2 regions of the Achromobacter sp. Root565 genome follow, and region 1 is predicted to be linked to the other one. Evidence: riboswitches for the same ligand, from Rfam matches in the RefSeq annotation. Region 1 holds a riboswitch; the other holds the start of a gene.
What was found. A riboswitch is a leader RNA that binds a small molecule or an ion and turns the genes downstream of it on or off. The one in region 1 is predicted to bind thiamine pyrophosphate.
Positions count from the first base shown of each region.

Region 2: linked by a shared signal. The riboswitch ahead of thiC (phosphomethylpyrimidine synthase ThiC) and the one ahead of ASD71_RS22575 (sodium:solute symporter family protein) in region 1 are both predicted to bind thiamine pyrophosphate.

Region 1 is NZ_LMGO01000006.1:242,752-254,683, reverse strand. It holds gene ASD71_RS22575 (sodium:solute symporter family protein) at 60-1,511, opposite strand; TPP riboswitch at 1,611-1,717, opposite strand; gene ASD71_RS22570 (LLM class flavin-dependent oxidoreductase) at 1,877-3,163, shown strand; gene ASD71_RS28075 (hypothetical protein) at 3,213-3,443, opposite strand; gene ASD71_RS22565 (MarC family NAAT transporter) at 3,716-4,399, opposite strand; gene hutG (N-formylglutamate deformylase) at 4,663-5,466, shown strand; gene ASD71_RS22555 (LysR family transcriptional regulator) at 5,499-6,512, shown strand; gene ASD71_RS22550 (electron transfer flavoprotein subunit alpha/FixB family protein) at 6,523-7,455, opposite strand; gene ASD71_RS22545 (electron transfer flavoprotein subunit beta/FixA family protein) at 7,455-8,204, opposite strand; gene ASD71_RS22540 (HutD family protein) at 8,273-8,836, opposite strand; gene ASD71_RS22535 (FAD-binding oxidoreductase) at 8,820-10,007, opposite strand; gene ASD71_RS22530 (AraC family transcriptional regulator) at 10,119-11,027, opposite strand; gene ASD71_RS22525 (SDR family oxidoreductase) at 11,194-11,932, shown strand, end outside.
Region 2 is NZ_LMGO01000001.1:810,151-822,082, reverse strand. It holds gene thiC (phosphomethylpyrimidine synthase ThiC) at 1-1,043, opposite strand, end outside; TPP riboswitch at 1,107-1,213, opposite strand; gene ASD71_RS03645 (hypothetical protein) at 1,436-1,999, shown strand; gene ASD71_RS03640 (helix-turn-helix transcriptional regulator) at 2,151-2,579, opposite strand; gene ASD71_RS03635 (winged helix-turn-helix domain-containing protein) at 2,705-3,373, shown strand; gene proB (glutamate 5-kinase) at 3,375-4,511, opposite strand; gene obgE (GTPase ObgE) at 4,567-5,703, opposite strand; gene rpmA (50S ribosomal protein L27) at 5,907-6,167, opposite strand; gene rplU (50S ribosomal protein L21) at 6,202-6,513, opposite strand; gene ASD71_RS03610 (IclR family transcriptional regulator) at 6,783-7,541, opposite strand; gene ASD71_RS03605 (fumarylacetoacetate hydrolase family protein) at 7,681-8,850, shown strand; gene ispB (octaprenyl diphosphate synthase) at 9,032-9,997, shown strand; tRNA gene ASD71_RS03595 (tRNA-Pro) at 10,150-10,226, shown strand; gene ASD71_RS03590 (nucleotide sugar dehydrogenase) at 11,025-11,932, shown strand, end outside.

The sequences.
Region 1 (11,932 bases):
GGAATTCGGATGCTGCATGGGCATCCGAACAAGGCGCAGTCTTAAACCGCGCCCCCACCTCAAATCGTCTCCTTATCCAACCTCCGCACCGCCGCGCTCAGCGTCGAGAAATCAAACTCTTTCCGTCCGCGCATCACCAGCCGGATCAGCACCGTCGTCACCACCGGCACAAACGCCGCCAGCAAGAACGATTCCAGCAGGAACGTCGGCTTGTCCCCCGGCGCGGGGAAGAAGAACAGCCCGGCGATCAGCCCCGTGATGGTGGCCGTGGTCGCGGTGAAACCATCGTGTTTGCGGCTGAACAGCCCATAGAACACCGGGAAGGCGGCGGCCGAGCACAGCAGGTCGGCCAGCAGGAACAGGTACAGCACGCTGTAGCCTTGCGACGCCACGATCATCACGGGGATCGCCATCAGCAGCACCAGCCAGCGCGCCAGGCGCTTCATGGTGGCGCCGCCAGCGTTCGGCATCAGGCGGCGCAGGTCCACCGCGATGATGCTGGACACCGCGCTGATGGCGGTGTCGGCGGTGCTCATGACCAGGGACAGGCCCAGCGGGATCAGGGCGATGACGAACCACGCCGGGGCGTGCGGCATGATCACGCTGAACAGCGCAATCGAGCTGTCGCCCTCGGGCGCCAAGCCGACGAAGGCAAGGCCGAACAGCCCCATCAGAAAGATGAACGGCGCCACCAGCACGCCGCCCAGCAGAAAACCGTTGCGCATGGTGCGGGTGTCTCGAGCGGCGTAGATGCGCTGCCAGTTGCCCTGGTGGAAGATGCCGGTCAAGAGGATGGCGACAAAGAAGGTCAGCCCGGCCTTCACGCCCACCGGGTCGGTCAGATCCAGCAACTGCGGGGCCTTGGCCTGCAGCGCTTGAATGGTCGGCAACGTGCCGCCCGCCGCCTGCCAGCCCACGACGCACAGCACCACCAGCAGCGGCACGATGATCATCATCTGCACCTGATCGGTGAAGATGGACGAGCGCAGGCCGCCGTAGGTGGTGTAGAGCAAGGTCGTCCCCATCACGATGGCCGCGGTGGCCCACAGAGGCACGGGCGCCAGCATCGCGACCAGCTTGGCAATGGCCGTGACCTCTGCCGAGAGCGCGATGAACAGGTAGAACAGCATGATGAAAAGCGCCAGGCCATACATGGGCCGGCCGTAGCGCGCCATCAGGAATTCCGTCAGCGTGTGGCCGTGCGGGATCAGCTCGCGCATGCGCCGTCCCAGCGGAATCATCACCAGGCGCGGCGACATCGACCCCAGCGCGTAGCCAATCACGGCGGCCAAGCCGCCCCACGTGGCGGCCTGCGCCGGCGAAAAGAGAATCCATGCGCCCAGCGTGGACGCCATCAGCGTGAGGATCGTGCCAAAGGACCCCTGGCTGTTGCGCGCGACGATGTAGTCTTCGAGGGTGCTGCGCTTGCGCCGCGTGTACAGCACGCTGGCCAGGGCGAAGCCGCCCGAGAACAGCAGCAGCCATATCAGGGCGGTGGTTTGGGTCAACATGAAGGTCGGTCCTCCCGCGCGCGGCCTGGGGCCGGACGCGTAACGCGGCAGCCCGCCGTCAGGGAGGCCGCAAGATGAATGGAATCAGGGAGGGCGCGCGAGACTTGCGGAGTCCTTCCCTTCGCCGGCATTACCCGGATCAGGTTCAAAGGGTTACCGCGTTGACGCGGAATCTCAGCCCATACAGGGCTCCCCCAGGAATTGCCGCAAGGTTAGGAGAGCGGCGCGGCGATGTCAACGCGCAGCGGGGAAGGCGCCGCCCGGCGCCCGGTTTTATGCTAAGTTCGCCCGCTTGCGGCACCCGAGGGCGTGCCGGACGCGGCATTGATGACGCAACTGATGACGCAATCGACGAGCTGATCGCCATGATGCACCTGAACCTGTTCATTTTCGGCTGCGGCCACCATCGCGCGGCCTGGCGCCACCCGGACTCGGCGGCCGAGCGGCTGGGCGACATCAGCTACTACGAAAACCTGGCTCGCACGGCCGAGCGCGGGAAGCTGGACGCCATTTTCTTTGCCGACGGCCAGTCGATGGACAACATCGGCGACGGTCCGCGCTGGTATCTTGAACCCCTCACCACGATGGCGGCGATCGCCCGCGCCACCTCGCGCATCGGCCTGATCAGCACGGTGTCCAGCACGTTCTTCACGCCATTTCATGCGGCGCGCATGGTGGCCTCGCTGGACCACATTTCCGGCGGCCGCATGGGCTGGAACGTGGTGACGTCGATGTTCGATGCCGAAGCGCGCAACCACGGCTACGAAGCCATGCCCGGCCACGACTGGCGTTACGCCCGCGCCGAGGAATTTGTCGACGTCGCGCTGCGGCTCTTCGACTCGTGGGACGACGACGCGCTGGTCATCGACCGCAACGGCCACTTCGGCGTGCCGGACCGCCTGCACAAGATAGACCATCATGGCGAGCATTTCCTGGTGGACGGCCCGCTCACGGTGCCGCGTCCGCCGCAAGGGCATCCGGTGCTGTTCCAGGCGGGCGCCTCGGACCAGGGCCGCGATCTGGCGGCGCGCCGCGCGGAGGCCATCTATGCGGTGGCCTACGACCTGCCGGCCGCGCAGTCCTACTACCGCGACATCAAACAGCGCGTGCGGGCGGCGGGCCGCGACGCCTTTGTGCCGATCATGCCGGGCCTCGTGACCTATGTCGGCTCGACCGAGGCCGAAGCCCGCGCCAAGCAGCGCGAACTGGACGAGCTGCTGCCCGCGGACGCCTCATTGCGCCAACTGGGCACGTTCGTCTTGCAGGATTGTTCGGGCTGGGAACTGGACGCGCCCGTGCCGCCCCTGCCCCCGTTGTCCGCGTTCACCGGCCCCAAGGGCCGTTACGGGACCATCCTGCGCATCATCGAAACCGAACAGCCCACCGTGCGCCAATTGCTTGGCCGGCTGGCCGCGGGCGGCGGACATTGCACGATGGTGGGCACGCCGGAGCAAATCGCTGACCGGATGGAACACTGGTTCAGGAACGAAGGCGCCGATGGCTTCAACCTGATGCCCCCGTCGCTGCCGGGCGGCATCGACGACTTCGTGGAGCAGGTGGTGCCGGTGCTGCAACAGCGCGGGCTGTTCCGTAAAGACTACGAACACGCCACGCTGCGCGGGCATCTGGGCCTGCAAAGACCGGGCCGCTGACAGGGCTGACGCCGGACCGAAAGGTGCCGAGCGGATCAGCCCGTCTGGGTCAGCGGTTCGCGCTTGGTGTCGGGGATAGGTTCCCGGAGGGCCGGATGCGAACGGCCGTTGCGGCCGGCGCGCGGGTGGCGATCCAGTCGTAAAGGCGGACGCCAGGCTCGCGCATCAAGGCGGTGACGATGCCGGTGAGCACCAGCCCCACGACGATAAAGAGCAGCCAGGCCATCACGACGCACCGTTGCAGATTGCGGTAGCCAGGCCGCAGGTGCTTGATCGGCACTTCCGCGCACCAAACCCGATAAATTCGCGGGCTGCCGCGCACTGCCTGATCTTGTCGTTAATCATGATGTCGCACATACAAAAGCCGTCGCCGCGGTGATGCAGGACTGCCCCGCGGCGAATATTAAAAAATGTAATGTAGCGTAGATTATGTTCCAGCAAGCCGCACGAAACGGGGTGAAATCAAAATCATCGCGACTACCTGGCCGGCTCGTCACGCCGGCAGCAAGCCCCGGCCGCCGGGCATTGTCGCGGCAGCTACAACGAAGGCAGCTACAAGTTGGGATATTTGCCCACGATCTCCAGCACGCCGTTGATCACGAACTGCACGCCCATGCAGACCAGCAGAAAGCCCATGACGCGCGAAATGGCCTCGACGCCGCTCTTGCCGATCACGGCAACGATGCGGCCCGCAAAATGCAGGCAGATCCAGAACAGCAGCCCCAGCAGCGAAAACACGATGACCGGGGTCACGGCCACCACCCAGCGCGCATAGTCAGGTGCGATGGCCGTATCGACCGACGACGCGCCGCTGATGATCATCGCAATCGTGCCGGGCCCCGCCGTGCCCGGCAACGCCAGCGGCACGAAGGCGATGTTGGGGCTTGGGTGCGCGAGCGCGTCGGCCGCGGCTTCGGCCTCCAGCGCGCGCGGCTGGTCCGACGGAAACAGCATGCTGAAGCCGATGCTGACCACGATCAGCCCGCCCGCGATGCGCAGCCCGGGAATGGAAATGCCGAAGGTGTGCATCAGCAGCGCGCCAGCGTAATACGTCACCAGCATGATGCCGACAACGTAGAACGCCGCCTGGGTCACCTGCTTCTGCCGTTCCTTGAACGGAATCTGCTGGCCGAGCGACAGCAGCAGCGTCATGGACGTCAGCGGATTGGCCAGCGGCAGCATGAGCGCCAGACCCAGGCTGACGAGCTTGCCCAGTTGAATCAGTTCATCGATCATGACCGCTCGCTAAAGTATGCGCGCCGTCTACTCTACCTCACGCGGCCCGGTAATTCCGTCAACGAGCCACGGCCAAGCGGCCGATCCGGCACGCGGCCCACGGTGAACGCCCTGCGGCCAACGCGTCCAGCATCGGCTTGGCTAATCATCAGCATCCATTAAACTGATGCAATTCCCGCAGCGGGCCGCGCTGCCTAGCATACAAGCGCCCGCTGCCTGCGGCTTTGCCGCGGCGCATTGCCATTGCCACCCGGAGTTTCCTCTTGACCGACCTCTATCAATTCAGCCGCGGCACCGCCCCGCTGCTGATCTCCATTCCCCACCTCGGCAGCCAGATCCCCGACGCGCAGCGTCCGCACATGACCGATGTTGCCCTGCAATCCGGCGACACCGACTGGCATCTGGACACCCTGTATCAGTTCGCCCAGGCGCTGGGCGCGTCCGTGCTGGGCGCGCGCTATTCGCGTTACGTCGTCGACCTGAACCGACCGCCCAACGACGAAAGCCTGTACCCTGGGCAGACCAAAACCGGCCTGTGTCCCACCCAGGCGTTTCGCGGCGATGCGCTGTACCAGAACGACGCCGTGCTGACCGACGCGGAGCGCGCTCAGCGCCTGGACGCGTACTGGAAGCCGTATCACGCCAAGCTGCGCGAGGAAATCGACCGCATCAAGGCCGAGCACGGCACGGTGCTGCTGTGGGAAGCGCACTCGATCGCCAGCGTCCTGCCGCGCCTATTCGAGGGCAAGCTGCCCGACCTGAACATCGGCACGTCCGACGGCGCCTCCTGCGCGCCCGACATCCTGGCCGCCGTGCATGAGCAGTTGAACGGCTGCACGGATTACACCTGGGCCGTCAATGGCCGCTTCAAGGGCGGCTACATCACGCGTCACTACGGGTCGCCGGCCGACAACGTCCACGCCATCCAGCTCGAAATGTGCCAGTCCACCTACATGGACGAAACGCACCCGTACGGCTATCGCCCCGATCTGGCAGACAAGGTCATTCCGGTGGTCGAAGGCATGGTGACCGCTGCGTTGCGCCAGACCACCGCGCGCCAGCGCTAAGCCCATTCCAAACGCCGCCGGATGCCCACGCCATGAACCGTTTTTCGTTCAGCAGCACGGAAAATTATCCAGAATGGAACCTGCTGTTGACGTGGGTAGCCGTGGTGGAAGCGGCGTCGGTCTCGGGTGCGGCGCGACTGCTGGGATTTTCGCAGGCGGCGGTGTCGCAGCGGATCAAGCAGCTTGAAGCCGCCATGTCGACCGAACTGCTGGACCGCAGCACCCGCCCCGCCCGGCCCACGCCGGCGGGCGAGCTGCTTTTTGAACACGCGGCGCGGCTGCTGGCGCAGGCCGGCGACATGACCGAAAGCGTGCGCAACCTTAGCCGGGCCAAGCGCAACATCGTGCGCTTCGGCTGCGTGGACTCGTTTGCCGGCACGCTGGGGCCAACGCTGATCCACGGCCTGTCCGGCGCGTCGCGCCAGATCCGGCTGTGGTCGGGCATCACGCCCGTGCTGGACAAGCAGCTCGAAGACCGGCAACTGGACCTCGTCGTCACCACCAGCGCGTCGGCGGGCAAGCCCACTATCCGCAAATACAGCCTGTTCAGCGAACCCTACGTGCTGATCGTGCCGCGCTCGATGAGCATGGACCGGATCGACACGTTGAAGGAACTGGGCCAGCGCGCCCAGTTCATCCGCTACAGCGCGCGCTCGTTCATCGGCGCCGAGATCGACCGGCTGGTCGAGTCACACGGCGTGATGATCGAGCGCACTTACGAATTCGACAATACCGATCCGTTGCTCAGCCTGGTCACGGCCGGGCTGGGCTTTGGCATCAGCACGCCGCTGTGCATCTGGCAGTCGCGCCATTTCCTGGACCAGTTGCGCGTGCTGCCGCTCGCGCCCTTCCTGGGCGCGACGCGGGCCGACGATCCCGCCCTGTCGCGCACGCTGTATCTGGCCGCGCGCCAGCAGGAGGTGGGCAAGCTGCCCTCTGAAGCACGCGACGTGATCCTGATGGCCATGGAGCGCTTGATCCAGAAGGAACTTGCCCCGGCGCTGGGGCTGCCGCCGGCCACGCTGTGGCGCAGCCTGCGGCGCTAACGCCCCACCCTCACGACAGCGACGACGTCAGCGCCGGCACGGCCTCGAACAGGTCGCCGACCAGACCGTAGTCCGCCACGCCGAAGATCGGCGCGTCGCCGTCCTTGTTGATGGCGACGATGACCTTGGAGTCCTTCATTCCCGCCAGATGCTGGATGGCGCCCGAGATCCCGACGGCCACGTACAGTTCCGGCGCGACGATCTTGCCGGTCTGGCCGACCTGCCAGTCGTTGGGCGCATAGCCCGCGTCGACGGCCGCGCGCGAGGCGCCCAGCGCCGCGCCCAGCTTTTCGGCCAGCGGATCCAGCAGCTTGAAGTTTTCCGCGCTGCCCAGGCCGCGTCCGCCCGACACCACCGCGCGCGCGCCGCCCAAGTCGGGGCGTTCGGACACCGCGATCTCGCGGCTGATGAAGCGCGACAAGCCCGCCCCCGCCACGGCCTCGACCGCTTCCACCGTGGCGCTGCCGCCCTCGGCTGACACCGCGTCAAAGGCCGTGGGGCGGATCGTGGCCACGACCACCGGATAGCCGCTCTTGACCGTCGCGATCGCGTTGCCGGCATAGATCGGACGCTTGAACGTATCAGGCGCCAGCACCTCGATGACGTCCGAGACCTGCGCCACGTCGAGCAAGGCGGCAATGCGCGGCGCCACGCCCTTGCCCTGCGCCGTCGCGGCCAGGAAGACGTGCGAATACCCAGCGGCAACCGCCACCGCCTGCGCGGCCACGGTTTCCGGCAGACCGTCGGCAAGCTGCGGCGCCTGCGCCAGCAGCACCTTTTCCACCCCGGCCACCCGCGCAGCGGCCTCGGCGACCGGCTGCGCGTCCCCGCCCGCGATCAGCACGTGGATCGGCATGGCCAGCCGGGCGGCAGCGGCGATGGCGTTGAGCGTGGCGCCGTTCAGCGCCCGATTATCGTGTTCGGCAATAACGAGGACAGTCATCAGATCACCTTGGCTTCGTTCTTCAGTTTGTCGACCAGCGCGGCCACGTCGGCGACCTTGATGCCGGGCGCGCGCGCCGCCGGTTCCTCGACGCGCAGCGTTTGCAGGCGGGACACGGGATCCACACCCAGCGCGTCCGGCGTTTCCACGTCCAACGGCTTTTTCTTGGCCTTCATGATGTTGGGCAACGTGACGTAGCGCGGTTCGTTCAGGCGCAGGTCCGCCGTGACGATGGCGGGCAGCGTCAGTTCCACCACTTCCAGGCCGCCGTCCACCTCGCGCGTGACGCGCGCCGTGCCTTCGCCGATGGCGATGGCGCTGGCGTTGGTGGCCTGCGGCCAGCCCAGCAGGGCCGCCAGCATCTGGCCGGTCTGGCAGGCGTCGTCGTCGATGGCCTGCTTGCCCAGGATCACCAGCGCGGGCGCTTCCTTGTCCACGACGGCGCGCAGCAGCTTGGCGACTTCCAGCGGCTGCAACGCGGCATCCGTCTGCACCAGCACGCCACGGTCGGCGCCGATGGCCAGCGCCGTGCGCAACGTCTCCTGCGACTGCGCCGTGCCGCAAGACACGGCCACGACCTCGGCAGCCGCGCCCTGCTCTTTCAGGCGCACGGCCGCCTCGACGGCGATTTCATCGAACGGGTTCATCGACATCTTGACGTTGCCGATGTCCACGCCGCTCTGGTCGGCCTTGACGCGCACGTTGACGTTGTAGTCAACCACGCGCTTGACCGCGGCAAGTACCTTCATGGAAACACTCCTGAGTGAAAGGAATCAACGGCCGTTCCCGCGTCGTGGCGGGGACGGCTGCAGGTTGGTCAGTTCGGGACGCTTCCCTGGACGGTGATGTCCAGGATCACGGCGAAGTCGCTTTGCGTGGCTGCAGTGCGGGGGTTGGCGCCGCGCGACATCTGGTATTCCTCCGACGTCACCACGAGCCGCGTGACGTCGCGCCCGTCCGCGCCGGCCGGCAGCGAACCGACCTCGCAGCAACCGGACGCCACGTCCGAACACGTCACCGATGCCACCGCAGCACCACGCAAGACAAAGAGATTCAGCACCCGCACGGCTCCGCCGACCAAGGTCGATTGCAGCAACGCGTCGCCGCCAAACGCAGCCGGCTCGAGGGGCCGCAATGCCACGGCGACACCCTCGCCTTGCAGCATCACCCCCTCGCCCGCCAGCACGACCGACACGCGGTCAAACCCCGGAAAGCGCGAATACGGCCCGTCGCGTTCGATATCGGCGATGCTCACGCGCCACCGTCCAGCCGGATCGGCCGCCAGCGTGCGCGTGACGCCTCCTCCGTTCTTCCACGGCTCGGGCGGCAACGCGAGCCAGCTGGCGCGCACCGGACCGCGCGAATCAGGAAACTGCGCCAAGGCCGTACTTCCCGGTCAAGAGCGCGCCGCGCTGAAAGCGCCCCAATTCATAAGGCGTAAGCGACACGTCGGTCGCCAGGCCCAGGGCCTCTTGCGCCAGCACGCGGCCCACCGTGGGCGACAGCTTGAAGCCGTGACCCGAGAACCCAAAGCCCACGATCAACCCTTCGACGCCCGGCACGCGGCCCAGCACGGGGTTCCAGTCGGGCGTCACGTCGTAGACGCCGGTCCAGGAAGACGCCAGCCCGGCGGTCTCATACGCGGGGAAGCGGTCCGCCACCTGCGCACCCACCTCGGCCACGTAGTCCAGCGGAATATCACCCTGCTCAGCATCGCTCTTTTGCAGCGCCTCGCCGACAATTCCTTCACTGACCAGCATCTGGTTGCCGCCGTAGCTGCGGCAATACAGCATGCCGGGCGAGGCCAGGTCCTTGAAGACCGGCATCGAATACGTGTAAGGCGCAGCCTCGCACTCCAGCGCCAGCACGGCATGGCGCTCCGGCACGACGGGCATGGCGACGCCCGTCCAGCCGGCAAGCTCCGGTGTCCAGATGTTCTGCGTGCTGATGACGAGCGGCGCGCTGTAGTCGCCTTCGGATGTCACCACGCCCGTCACGCGGCCGTTGTCGATGATCAGGCGCTGGACGTTGACGTTTTCGCGGATGGTGACGCCGCGGCGGCGGGCGCCGCGCGCGAAGCTGGTGGCCACCAGATACGCGTCGGCAAAGCCCGCCTCCGGCTCATAGCCGATCAGCGCAGCGTTGTCGAAGGACGCGATGGGCAGCAGCTCGCGCGCCTGCGCGGCATTCAGCAATTCCAGCGCGATGCCCTGCGCCGCTTGCTGGGCCAGCGCGCCGCGCAGCGGTTCCAGCTTGTCGTCGTCGGCGGCGGTGATCAGGTAGCCGCATTTGACCAGGCCGCACGAGGCCTCTTCGTCGCCCAGATAGCTGGCGAAATTGTTGAACACGCTCCAAGAACGCTGGGCCAGCTCCACGTTCTCGCGCACAGAATAGTGCGTGCGCAGGATGCCGGACGACTGCGACGTAGTGCCCGCGCCGATGGTCTCGCGGTCCAGCACCAGCACGTTCTTCGCGCCGAGTTCGGCCAGGTGAAACGCCACCGAACTGCCGATCACGCCGGCACCAATCACGATCACGTCATAACTTTTCACGACAAGGCTCCAAGGACAAGTGCGGCGAGTGTGGACCCGCCTTTTCGGAGCCGCCGCAATATAAGCGCCGCGAATACTTAATAAAAGCGTTCTGGAAAGGTGCGCCCGCGATCAGGCGGCCGCGCCAACCGCGCCTCGGATCGCCTCGGCGTCCTTGCCCGGCGGCAGGCCGAACATCCGCCGGTACTCGCGGGTGAACTGCTGGGCGCTTTCATAGCCCACCGCAAACGCCGCGCTGCTGGCCGTCGCGCCTTCGGCGGTCATCAGCCGGCGCGCCTCGATCAGGCGCAGCTGCTTCTGGAACTGCAACGGCGACAGCGACGTGGCCGCCCGAAAGTGCTGGTGGAACGACGACGGGCTCATGCCGGCCGCCGCCGCCAGCCGCTCGACCGGCAGCGGCTGCGCAAACTCGGCGCGAAGCACCGCGACCGCGCGTGCAATGCGCTGGGCGGCGCTGCCCGGCCAGCCAAGCTGGCGGATCGCCTGCCCGTGGCGGCCGGTCAGCAGCCAATAGTGCATTTCCCGCACCAGCTGCGCCTGCAGGACCGGCAACGCCGACGGCCGTTCGACCAGTCGCAACAGGCGCAGCGCGGCGTCGGCGACCTCGGCGTCGGTCTGTTCCACCCGGACGGGCGCGCCCGGGTCCACCGGCCCCACCTTCATTTCCAGGGCCAAGTCGCCAATCACGGCCAGATCCAGGTCCAGTACCAGCGAAAAGTACGGCTCTCCGGGGCTGGCCCGCGTGATCTGGCTGACAGTGGGCACATCGGCCGTGATCAGCAGCGAATCGCCGGCACTGAAGTCGAACGTGTTCGCGCCGAGCGCCACGCGCTTGGCGCCCTGCAGCACCAGGCACGCGAGCGGCCGCGAGATCGCGTAGTCCAGCCCGGTGGGCTGCAACGCACGGATGACGGCCAACCCCGGAATGGGCGTTTGTGCCACGCCCGCCGGACCGGCGTGGGCTTGCGCGTAACGGCTCGCGGCGGCGCGCAAGGTGTCGTTGAGCAACGTGTCGGTCATGGGGAGGGATCACCAAGGGTTTGCCACCGGGCCATCGTAATGGGTTCCCGCGCGCCGGGACGCTCATTTGGAGGATCAGGCCAACAACGCCCAGGTTCAGGCAAAGGCGATCCGGTGCATCCGCCACAGAATGAACCCTCACCGAATACCACCAAGGAGCCTTTTCATGAGCACGATTTCTCTTGTCACCGGTTCGAGCCGCGGCCTGGGCCGCAGCGCCGCCCTGGCCCTCGCCCGCAGAGGCAACGACGTCGTCATCACCTACCAGAGCCGCGCGGCGCAGGCCGACGAAGTCGTCGCCGAGATCGAGCGGCTGGGCGGCAAGGCCGTGGCGCTGCAGCTGGATGCGGGCAATGTGGCCGCCTTTCCAGACTTCGTCGCGCGGCTGCGGACGGCGCTGGCCCAAACGTGGCAGCGTGACACCTTCGATCACCTGGTCAACAACGCGGGACATGGCGACATGGCGCCGATTGCCGACATGAGCGTGGCAGCGTTCGACAAGCTGATCGACGTGCACTTCAAGGGCGTGTTCTTTCTGACGCAAAGCCTCCTGCCGCTGCTGTCCGACGGCGGCCGCATCGTGAACCTGTCCAGCGGCCTGACGCGCGTGTCGGCGCCGGGCTGGGCCGCGTATGCGGCGGCCAAGGGCGCCGTCGAGGTGCTGACGGTCTACCTGGCCAAGGAACTCGGCCACCGCGGCATCGCCGTCAACGCGGTGGCGCCGGGCGCCATCGAGACGGACTTTCTGGGCGGCGCAGTGCGCGACACGCCCGAATTCAACAAGGCCTTCGCGGACATGACCGCGCTAGGCCGCGTGGGCGTGGCCGACGATATCGGGCCGATGATCGCCAGCCTGCTGTCCGAAGACAACCGATGGGTCAACGCCCAGCGCATCGAGGTGTCGG
Region 2 (11,932 bases), on a different contig from region 1:
GCGGTCATCGGAATGAACGGCAGACGCACGCCTGCGTGGATCGTGAAATAGTCCACGCCTTGCTCGGCCTGCTCGATCAGCGTGTCGCGGAAGATCTCCCAGGTCAGGTCCTCGGCCTTGCCGTCCACCTTCTCCAGCGCCTGGTAGATCGGCACCGTGCCGATCGGCACCGGCGAGTTGCGGATGATCCATTCGCGGGTTTCGTGGATGTGCTTGCCCGTGGACAGGTCCATCACCGTGTCGCCGCCCCAGCGGATCGCCCACGTCATCTTTTCCACTTCCTCGCCGATGCCCGAGCTGACCGCGGAATTGCCGATGTTCGCGTTGATCTTCACCAGGAAATTGCGGCCGATGGCCATCGGTTCCACTTCCGGGTGATTGATGTTGGCCGGAATGATCGCGCGGCCGCGGGCGATTTCGTCGCGCACGAATTCCGGCGTGATCGCGGCGGGAATCGATGCGCCGAACGATTGGCCCGGATGCTGGCGCAGCAGGCGCTTGACCATCTTCTCGCCGTCGGGGCCGCTGTCGCGCAGCGTTTGCAGGTAGTGTTCGCGGCGCAGGCTCTCCCGGATGGCCACGTATTCCATTTCAGGCGTGATGATTCCGCGGCGCGCGTAGTGCATCTGCGACACGTTAGCGCCCGATTTTGCGCGGCGCGGCGGGCGTTGCAGGTCAAAGCGCATTGCCGTCAGCTTGGGGTCGGTCAGACGCGATTTGCCGTACTCGCTGGTCGGGCCGGACAGCAGCTCCGTATCGCCGCGCTCATCGATCCAGGCGCGTCGCAGTTCCTGCAGGCCGCGGCGGATGTCGATCTTGGCTTCGGGGTCCGTGTAGGGACCGCTACAGTCGTACACCGTCAGCGGCGGGTTCTTTTCGCCGCCGAACATCGTCGGGGTGTCGTCCTGTTCGATTTCCCGGAAGGGCACGCGGATGTCGGGGCGCGAGCCCACTTCATACACGCGGCGGGATTTGGGCAGCGGTGCGACGGCCGCCGCGTCGACTTCGGCGGTAGCGGCCAGGAATTTGGGATTGGCGTTCATGGAAAGCTCCAAGCGAGTGGTTGGAGCCGATCGGGATGGACTCCCGTCCAGGCGTGCGAAGACGCGCGGCGGGAATACGCTCCCAGCATCGGCATTATCCGTACTGGTACGAAGGGACTCTCTCAACACGTCGCCGCCCTGAAGCGGGACGAGTACCCCTGCGTGAACGCGAAGTATAGAGCCAAGTGCGCCCGGTGCCGCCATCAATCTGCGCGCTACCCGCCAAGCCGCAGAAATAGGGCTTTTCCAGCAGGCTGGTATTACTGCTTTACATTTGGATTCAGTCTAGGCAGACACCGTCATGCAGGTTCGGTACACTTTTTTCCACACGCCGCGTGTACAGTCTTAGAGTCTTACCGTTCGGCATCAGCCCACTTAAGAAGGAATCGAGCATGCAACTGAACCTACGCACTTTGGCGCCCGCCCTCGTTGTCGTGACATTGGCGCTAGCGGGTTGCAAGACCGCCCCGACTAAGACGTCCGACGCCGCGGCCACGCCTCAGGCAGGCCAGCAATCGGCCACGCCCGCGACCGCCGCGCGCGTGGATTTCTATCTTGCCAAGCGCGAACCCGGCGCCGGCCTGCGTGAAGTCAGCCTCCCGGACGGCAAGCTCTATCTGCAGGAAACGCCTGTCCTCACGCGCGCTGACCTGACCGATGCCGCCGCGCTGGTCGACCGTCAAGGCCAGAACTTCGTTGGCCTGCGTTTCTCCGAAGCCGGTACGCGCAAGCTCACCACCGTCAGCACCGCCAACGTCGGCAGCGTGCTCGCCCTGGTGATCGATCAGGAACTGGTTGCCGCGCCGCTGATCGGCGAACCGCTCAACCGCGGCGTCCTGGCGTTCGGCGTGCCTTCGGCTCAGGCTGCCTCTGAAATCGCCGCCCGCATCCGTGGCGACGCCGCACCCGCGGCAGGTGGCACGGCCCCCGCGCCTGCGCCCGCCGCCAAGCCCTGATTCAGGGCGCGCAAAAAACCCGGCTCTTGTAGCCGGGTTTTTTTGCGTCGCGACTTTGGGCGGGAAGGGAAAGCGCTTGCATGGTGTGCGCCAGGCCGGAAACGAGCGGGATGACGGGTTCCGCGTCGACGGCCGCCAGCGCGTTTCGCAATCAGCCGATCTTGCGGCCGCGCGGCTTGACGCCGCGGCGAAGCAGGGTCGTTTCGATGAAGGTCTGGGTCAACGCTTCGAGCATTGCCCGTTCGTCAGGCGTCAGCGATTCGAACTGCGAGGGCGAAATATTGGGGTAGGGCCACGGCGCCAAGGGCCGGGGCCGGCCGCCGGGACGCGGCGCCGCGTCGGAAACGCCTGATACTGGCAAGGTATTGCTCAAGTCGTAGGCTTCCAGGGGAAGCTCCATGGGACCCTTGCCGGTTTCCAGCCATTCGACTTCGATCTTCAACACCTGCGCCAGCTTGCGCGCGGATCGGCTCGAATGCCGCAAACCACTTTCGTAGCTGCCGATAGCACTTTGGGAGATGCGCACCAAGCGGGCGAGCGCCTTCTGCGTGTGGCCACGAAGAAGACGCGCATGCTTCAGTCGGTCTGAGAATGTTTTCACACGGCGATTGAAGCTTGCGGGGCGGTCACGTTGGTGGATATAAATAACACTAGGGTGATAACTTCTGGGGCGGTCGCATGTGGGAGCGGGGCAGCGTGTTCATCATGCCATCTGAAAATGTGGCGGGGTGGCGGCTTGCCGCTGTGCTGCGCCAATTTCAATGGGACACCCGCGTCTTCGCATCGGTGGACGCGCTGCAGGAACACCTGCCTGACGACGCGCCGGATCTGCTCGCGTTGCAGGGGCCTTGCGCTGGCATTGCCGATCTAATCGGCCGCTTGCGCCACGCGGCGCCCGGCGCGCGGGTGGTGTGGCAAGACGGTGGCGCCACCGCGATCCAGCGCGCGGCGGCGCTGGACGCGGGCGTCGACGCCTGTGTGCCGGCCGGCACGGAGCCGTTGGAATGGGATGCGCTCTTGCGTAGCCTGTACCGGCGCGCGCGATGCGGACCCGGGGCGTGGCGCGTCGTGTCGCCGGGACGCGTGCTGGTGGGCCCCGCGGGTCAACGCCTGCCGCTCACGCTTCGCGAGCGCGCCGTGCTGGTGCGGTTGTTCAATGCGCCGGGCCACTGTCTTCATCGCGAAAACTTCTTTCCGGCGGAAGCGCGCGATCCCCTGGACAGCGCGCGGCGCGTGGACGTCGTCGTGTCCCGGCTGCGCAGCAAGGCGCGCCGGTTCAATATCGAACTTCCGCTATTGGCGGTGCGGGGTTGGGGGTACATCCTGCTGCCCGAGGGCGCGGGCAGGGCGCCTTCGGGGATGGACGGCGCCTGACTTACAGCACCACCAGATTGTCCCGATGCATGAGCTCGGGTTCGGTCATGCTGCCCAGAATGCGCGCGATCTGCGACGACGGCTGGCGCAAGATGCGGCGCGTGTCGGCAGACGAATAATTGATCAGCCCGCGGGCGCATTCCTGGCCCTGGCTGTCCACGCACGCCACGACGTCGCCGCGGCCGAACTCGCCTTCGACGTCGGTCACGCCGATGGGCAAGAGGCTCTTGCCTTCGCGCAGCAGTGCCTGCACGGCACCGTCGTCCAGCACGACACGCCCGCGAAGGCGCAGGTGATCAGCCAGCCACTGCTTGCGCGCCGACCACACCGGCAGGACGGCCTGCAGTTCGCTGCCGATGCACTCGCCCTGGGCCAGTCGCGTCAGCACGTTGCGTTCGCGGCCCGATGCGATGACGGTGTGCGCGCCGCTGTGGGCCGCGCGCTTGGCGGCCAGCACCTTGGTCAGCATGCCGCCGGTGCCGATGCCGCTGCCCGCGCCGCCCGCCATGGCTTCCAGCGCGGGTTCGCCGGCCTGGGCATGCGAGATGAACTTGGCTTGCGGATTCTTGCGCGGATCCGAGTCGTACAGGCCGCGCTGGTCGGTCAGGATGACCAGCGTGTCGGCCTCGATCAGGTTGGTGACCAGCGCGCCCAGCGTGTCGTTGTCGCCGAGGCGGATTTCATCGGTCACGACGGTGTCGTTTTCGTTCACGATGGGCACGACGCCCAGACGCAGCAGGGCGAACAGGGTGCTGCGCGCGTTCAGGTAGCGATGGCGGTCGGCCAGGTCTTCGTGGGTCAGCAGGATCTGCGCGGTGCGCAGCCCGTGTTCCGCGAAGGCGGCCTCGTAGGCCTGGCACAGTCCCATCTGGCCCACGGCTGCCGCGGCCTGCAGTTCGTGCATGACCGACGGGCGCTTGCGCCAGCCCAGACGCGCCATGCCTTCCGCGATGGCGCCGCTGGACACCAGCACGATCTGCTTGCCCTGCTTGTGCAGGGCGGCGATCTGCGCGGCCCAGTGCGCGACGGCGGCGCGGTCCAGGCCTCGGCCTTCGTTGGTGACCAGCGATGAGCCGACTTTGGCGACGATGCGCTGGGCGTGGGTGACGACGGAAACGGCGGGTGATTCAGCAGACATGATGGCGGCCGGCTGCGGCGAAAAAAAGCGTAATCGAAAGGACTGCGATTATGGCTTATTCGTTACCGCCGCGCGGCGCGGCCGGCTTGTCAGCGTCGCTGCGCGTCTCGTCGAAGCGGGGATCCGGCGCCACGTAGGTGCCTTCGGCCTGATCCTGCGCAAGTTGTTCCTTCTCGCGTTCGGCGTCCAGGTAGTCCTGCAGCGCGTAGATCAGGTCCTGGGTGCCTTCGCCCGACAGGCCCGAGATGCCGAATACCGGGCCGGTCCAGCCGTAGAGTTCCAGGAAGCGGCGCTTGGTGTCCTCGGGATCGGGCACCATGTCCAGCTTGTTCAGGATCAGCCAGCGCGGCTTGGCGGCCAGGTCGGCGTCATAGCGGCGCAGTTCCTCGACGATGGCGCGCGCGTCCGTGACGGCCTGCTCGACGGGATCCGCGTCCGGGTCGGGCGTGGACACGTCCACCAGGTGCAGCAGCACGCGGGTGCGCGCCAGATGGCGCAGGAACAGGTGGCCCAGACCGGCGCCTTCGGAGGCGCCTTCGATCAGGCCCGGAATATCAGCCACGACGAAGCTGCGCGACGGCGACGTGCGCACCACGCCCAGGTTGGGATGCAGCGTGGTGAACGGATAGTCGGCGATCTTGGGCTTGGCGTTGGAGATGCGGGTGATCAGCGTCGACTTGCCGGCGTTGGGCAGGCCCAGCAGGCCCACGTCGGCCAGCACCTTCAGTTCCATGCGCAGGTAGCGGTGCTCGCCTTCCTTGCCCGGCGTCCACTGCTTGGGCGCGCGGTTCACGCTGGACTTGAAATGGATGTTGCCCATGCCGCCTTGGCCGCCGGCGGCCAGCACGACTTGCTGCTCGTGCTTGTTCAGGTCGAACAGGACTTCGCCGGTGTCGGCGTCATGGATGATCGTGCCCACCGGCACGCGCAGGGTGATGTCCGGAGCGGCTGCGCCGTATTGGTCCGAGCCGCGGCCGTTTTCGCCGTTCTTGGCGCGGTGCAGGCGCGCGTAGCGGAAGTCGATCAGCGTGTTGATGTTGCGATCGGCCACCGCGTAGATGGTGCCGCCGCGGCCACCGTCGCCGCCGTCGGGACCGCCACGGGGAATGAATTTTTCGCGGCGAAAGCTCGCCACGCCATTGCCGCCTTTACCGGCGACCACTTCAATGGTGGCTTCGTCTACGAATTTCATGGTGTCTGCGCGTGTAGTGGGTGAGGGCGGGCGTCCCTACAGGGGAGCCGCCGGGAGGCAATCGAGAGCTTACTCGCCAATTGCCTTCAAACAAAAAAGCCCTGCCGCACGCGACAGGGCTTTTGCCGTTCGGGAAACGCGGCGGACCGCGTCCCAGATCGTTTGCAACCGCGGACTTGGCGTCCGCGGGCGCGCTATCCGAATTACTCGGCAGCGACGATCGAAACGGTCTGCTTGTTCAATGCGCCCTTGAAGCCGAATTGAACCTTGCCGTCGATCAGCGCGAACAGGGTGTGGTCCTTGCCCATGCCGACGTTCACGCCAGCGTGGAAGCGAGTACCGCGCTGACGCACGATGATCGAACCAGCGGGAATCAATTCGCCGCCGAATGCCTTGACGCCCAGACGCTTCGATTCTGAGTCGCGTCCGTTCCGCGTAGAGCCGCCGCCCTTTTTCTGTGCCATGTTTAGCTCCTGCTAAGTGGTACCGAGTCGCTTCTTAAGCCGTGATGGCTTCGATGCGGATTTCGGTGTAGTTCTGACGGTGGCCCTGACGCTTCTGATAGTGCTTGCGACGGCGCATCTTGAAGATCTTGACCTTGTCGTGGCGGCCTTGCGCAAGAACCGTTGCCTTGACCACGGCGCCGGAGACGAGGGGCGTGCCAACTTTCAGTTGGTCGCCTTCGCCCACGGACAGCACTTGGTCCAGGGTGATTTCTTGCCCAATGTCAGCCGGTATCTGTTCTATCTTGAGTTTTTCGCCAGCGGCAACGCGATACTGCTTGCCACCGGTTTTTACGACCGCGTACATGGGGTATTCCTTAAATAGGTAAATGGGTTCGTTCGAGCTGCCTGCCCTGCTGGGCAAGAATGCCGTGCTGGCCTGCCGTACCAGTGCTGGTACTAGCGCTTGTACTAGCCGAAAATCCGCTGAATCAGGACTTCCGATGATGCCAGGCGGCGTGCACGAACAACCGACGTAATTCGGCCATTGCTGACCGAATCCGAGATATTAGCCCGGGACTTTTGGAAAGTCAAAAAGCCGTTGCAGGCTAAGGGCTTAGGTGTGGCGTGAAGGCTTCATGCGCCCGGGATCACACGCAGCGCGATGTCGCGCGCCACCCGGCGGATGCCGTCCATCGCCGCTTGCCGGTGGGCGTCGTCCAGCCGGTCGGTGGGGATGGACGTGCTGACCGCCACCCGCTTGCCCAGCGGCGTCACACCGACAAAGGCCGCAAAGCACACCAGACCCGTGGCGACCTCCTCCTGCTCCTGGGCCAAACCGAGCCGCCGCGCGTCGTCGAGATCGCGGTGCAGGTGCGCGGGGTCCGAGATCGTGCGGTCGGTGACGCGGGGCAGAGTCTTGGGGAGCCGGGCGGCAAGGTCCTCGGGCGGCAGGCTGGCCAGCAGCGCCTTGCCCAGCGCGCAGGCGTGCGCGGGCAGCCGCAGGCCCAGGTCGGACACCAGGCGCACGGGGCGGCGCGCGTCCTCCCGCGCCAGGTACACCACGTCAAATCCATCCAGCGCCGCCAGCTGCACGACCTCGTTGCAGCGCTCGACGAAACCGGCGGCGGCCTGGTGAAAGGCCGCCTGCAGCCCATCGTGCCGCAGGTAGGCGGCGCCAAGCGCCATCAATTCCAGTCCGATGATGTAGCCGCCATCCTGGCGTTCGACCCACCGGCGTTGCTCAAGACAGTCGAGCAGCAGGTACAGCGTGCTCTTGGGCATTTCGCAGGCTCGCGCGAGTTCGGCGGCCTTCACCGGTGCGGGACGGCCGGACAGCACGCGCAGGATGTCGTGCGCGCGGCGGATGGCGGGAACGTCGTAATCGGCGGCCATGATGGCGATTATTCCAATAGGTTGGACTGAAAAGCAATATGTTGGACATGATAAATGAAGTCTCCTAGACTGGTCTCGCCATGCCCGGCACAAAACAATCACGCGCCCGCCACTGACCGGGCACAAGCGAGGAGACGCCATGAACGACAACAACCTGCTGCCTGCCGACCTGCCCGACGCCCTGCTCGTGGGCCGCGTGTGGCGCCCCGATCCTGCCGGCGGACCCAGCGTGGTCGTTGTCCGCGCGGGTGAGGTGATCGACATCACCGCCACGGTGCCGACGGTGTCCGATCTGCTGGACCATCCCGACCGCGTTTCGTTGGCGCGCGAGGCCAAGGGCGAGTCCCTGGGCGACGCGCATGCCCTCATGGCTGCCACGCTGCAAGGCGCGGACGGGCCGCGCCTGCTGGCGCCGTGCGATCTGCAGCCCGTGAAGGCGGCGGGCGTCACCTTTGCCATCAGCCTGCTGGAACGCCTGATCGAGGAAGAGGCGGGCGGCGACGCCGGCCGCGCGGAGGAAATCCGCGTGCGCATGCAGGCGCTGATCGGCTCCGATCTGTCCCGGCTGCGTCCGGGATCGCCCGAAGCCGTCCGCCTGAAAGCCGAAATGGTCGAGCGCGGCCAGTGGTCGCAGTATCTGGAAGTGGGGATCGGTCCCGATGCCGAGGTCTTCTCCAAGACGCCGCCCATGGCGTCCGTGGGATTTGGGGCGCGGATCGGCGTGCTGCCGGAATCGCAGTGGAACAACCCCGAGCCGGAAATCGTGCTGGCTGTCGACAGCCGGGGCGAGGTGGTTGGCGCCACGCTGGGCAACGACGTGAACCTGCGCGACATCGAAGGCCGCAGCGCGTTGCTCCTGACCAAGGCCAAGGACAACAACGGTTCCTGCGCCATCGGTCCGTTCATCCGGCTGTTCGACGGCGGCTTCACGCTGGACAGCGTACGCAACGCCGACGTCTCGCTGCGCATCGAAGGCCCCGACGGCTTCGAACTGGACGGCGTCAGTCACATGCGCGAAATCAGCCGCGACCCGCTGGATCTGGTTCGCCAGACCTTCGGCGCGCACCACCAGTATCCCGACGGCTTCATGCTGTTCCTGGGCACCATGTTCTCGCCGTCGAAGGATCGCAAGGGGCCGGGCTCGGGCTTCACGCACGTGACGGGCGACCGGGTCGTCATTGCCTCGGAGCGCCTGGGTGCGCTGGTCAACGAGGTGCAGTTGGCCACCGAAATCCCGCCCTGGACCTTTGGCGTGCGCGCGCTTTACGCCAACCTGGCCGCGCGAGGTCTGCTGCCGTACGGGCGCTGAGCCTGCCGGCGGATCCGACCTGGGGCAGGGCCCGTGGCGCCGGGCTCTGCCGCTTGCGGCATGCGTGCCCGGATTTCCCGCGCACTCCCCGTATAATCCGTGGTCGAATCCCCCGCCGACCGCTGGCGGGCCCAGCGGTAAGAGCCGTCACGCGGCTCGCTTCACACTTGTCGGATACGTCTTGAATCTCCCCGCGCTCATTGCCCCCATAGCTGACGATATGAAAGCCGTCGATGCGGTTATCCGCGAGCGGCTGAATTCCGATGTGGTTCTGATCCGCACGATCGGCGACTACATCATTGGGGCGGGCGGCAAGCGCATGCGCCCGGCCATGGTGCTGATGGTGGCGCGCGCCCTGGGCTACGAAGGCACCCATCACCAACTGCTGGCCGCCGTGGTGGAATTCATCCACACGGCCACGCTGCTGCACGACGACGTGGTGGACGAATCAGATCTGCGCCGCGGCCGCGAGACCGCCAACGCCGTGTTCGGCAATGCGGCCAGCGTGCTGGTGGGCGACTACCTGTACTCGCGCTCGTTCGAGATGATGGTCGAGGCCGACTCGATGCGCATCATGAGCATCCTGTCCGAAGCAACCACCGTGATCGCCGAGGGCGAGGTGCTGCAACTGCTGAACGTGCATGACCCGGACGTCTCGCAAGAGCGCTACTTGCAAGTGGTGCGCTACAAGACCGCCAAGCTGTTCGAAGCCGCCGCCCAGGTGGGCGCCGTGCTGGCGGGCGCCACGCCCGAGCAGGAGGCCGCCGCGGCCGCCTATGGCCGCCATGTGGGCACCGCGTTCCAGCTGGTCGACGATGTCCTGGACTACAGCGGCGACGCCGCCGCGCTGGGCAAGAACGTCGGCGACGATCTGCGCGAAGGCAAGCCCACGCTGCCGCTGATCCGTGTCATGGAAGTGGGCACGCCCGAACAGCAGCAACTGATCCGCGACGCCATCAAGACGGGCGACGCCGACTTTGCCGCCGTGGCCGCCGCCATCCAGGCCACGGACGCGCTGGAGCACGCCCGCCTGGCCGCCGTGGCCGAGGCCGAACTGGCCCGCGAAGCCCTTTCGATCTACCCCATTTCCCCTTTTCAAAATTCTCTGTTAGAATTCTGCGCTTTCGCGGTGAATAGAGATCGCTAGCAAAAAACGGCGGTAAAAATTCACAGGCGAGGTTCACCGAAACGATCTGAGCAGTCAGATGGCCTAGGTGAAAAAGCAGTGAAGCAAGTGCAGTAAAGAAAGTGCAGTGAACGTTTAGCGGGTCTGAGCACCGCTAAATGAGTAGTCAAGATCGGGGCGTAGCTCAGCCTGGTAGAGTACTGCGTTCGGGACGCAGGAGTCGGAGGTTCGAATCCTCTCGCCCCGACCACTTCATGTGGTCGAGAATTCAAGAAGGTGTTTCCCGACACCTTTTGGCTGAAAGCCGGTATCGCGCAAGCGCTGCCGGCTTTTTTGCATTTGCGCGGCTGAATGCAAAAACTATTGCTCAGCGGCCGGTGTCTGACACCCTTGAGGCATTGCGTCTAGCTTGAGGTCATTTCGGCCGGTGTCTGACACCCTTGAGGCATTGCGTCCAGCCTGAGGTCATTTCACCTGGGTGTCAGACACCTCATATAGCGTGACCTCCCACATCGCCCGCTAGATTGTCCGCGACCCGGTCATTTATTACCGGGCAATGAAAATCCGGGCTGTTTCGTGCGGATAATGGGAAGCGGTGATCCAGGATGGTGCAGTTTTTTATATTGCCTTACGCAATAACTAAATAAGCTACCGATCTGGATAATGACTTTTCAATTTGGTTAAATCAGACCAAGAAAAACGTCTTTTCATATTTGATTACATTGCACATCTGTCGCATGTTGCGGTTTGTGTAATGAATGTAATTTTTCTAGGGATTTCCCGGGTTTATTACGGGTTGTCCTGATTTATTTCCGCAGCAATAAAAATATTTAGCAAAAAGTTTGCTGCGCGACCCCTCTACGATGCCCAGGCTCGCTACCCGGATAGTTAACCGGATACCGAGCCAAATTCATTTTTAGCTATACGTCCGCCCCTATACGGCAAGGGTATTTCGATTTCATGTCGACGTACTCGCTTCGGGGCGTCGATTTCTAGTGTCTGCGACACGACGAAAACAGTGAGGTCCCCCGTGGTAAAGAGAATCGCAGTGTGTGGCCTTGGATATGTCGGCCTGCCCGTGGCAGTGGCATTTTCCAGGCGCTTTGATGTCATCGGTTTTGACGTGGACAAGCGAAGAATCGCACGGCTGAAAGAGGGTGATGACTGGACCGGCGAGATCGAACGCGACGTATTGATTGCCTCCCCCATGCAGTTCACCGACCAGTTGTCGGAACTGGAAGGCTGCGACTTTTTCGTGGTGGCCGTCCCGACGCCGGTCGACGAGAAAAACAACCCCGACTTCTCTTTGCTGGTGCGGGCGTGCCAGGCCATCGGCCCCGTGCTGCGCCCGGGCTGCATCGTGGTCTTCGAATCGACCGTTCACCCCGGCGCCACCGAGGAAATCTGCGGCCCCGAGCTTGAGAAGGCTTCCGGTCTACGCGCTGGCGTCGACTTCAAGCTGGGTTACAGCCCCGAGCGCATCAACCCGGGCGACCGGGAGCATCCGCTGGAGAAGATCGTCAAGATCGTGTCCGGCCAGGACGAGCAATCGCTGGAAGTGATTGCCGGCGTGTACGAGCAGATCATCGACGCAGGCGTGCACCGCGCCTCCTCGATCAAGGTGGCCGAAGCGGCCAAGGTGCTCGAGAACACGCAGCGCGACATCAACATCGCGCTCATGAACGAGATGTCCAAGATCTGCGATCTGGTCGGCATCCGCACCTCGGAGGTCCTGGCGGCCGCCGGCACCAAGTGGAACTTCCTGAAGTTCACGCCCGGACTGGTGGGCGGCCACTGCATCGGCGTCGATCCGTACTACCTCACGTCCAAGGCCCAGGAACTGGGCTATCACCCCGAAGTCATCCTGTCCGGCCGCCGCATCAATGACGGCATGGCCGCGCACGTCGCCTCGCGTCTGGTGCAGCAGCTTGCGCGCAGCGGCCGCCTGAATGCGTC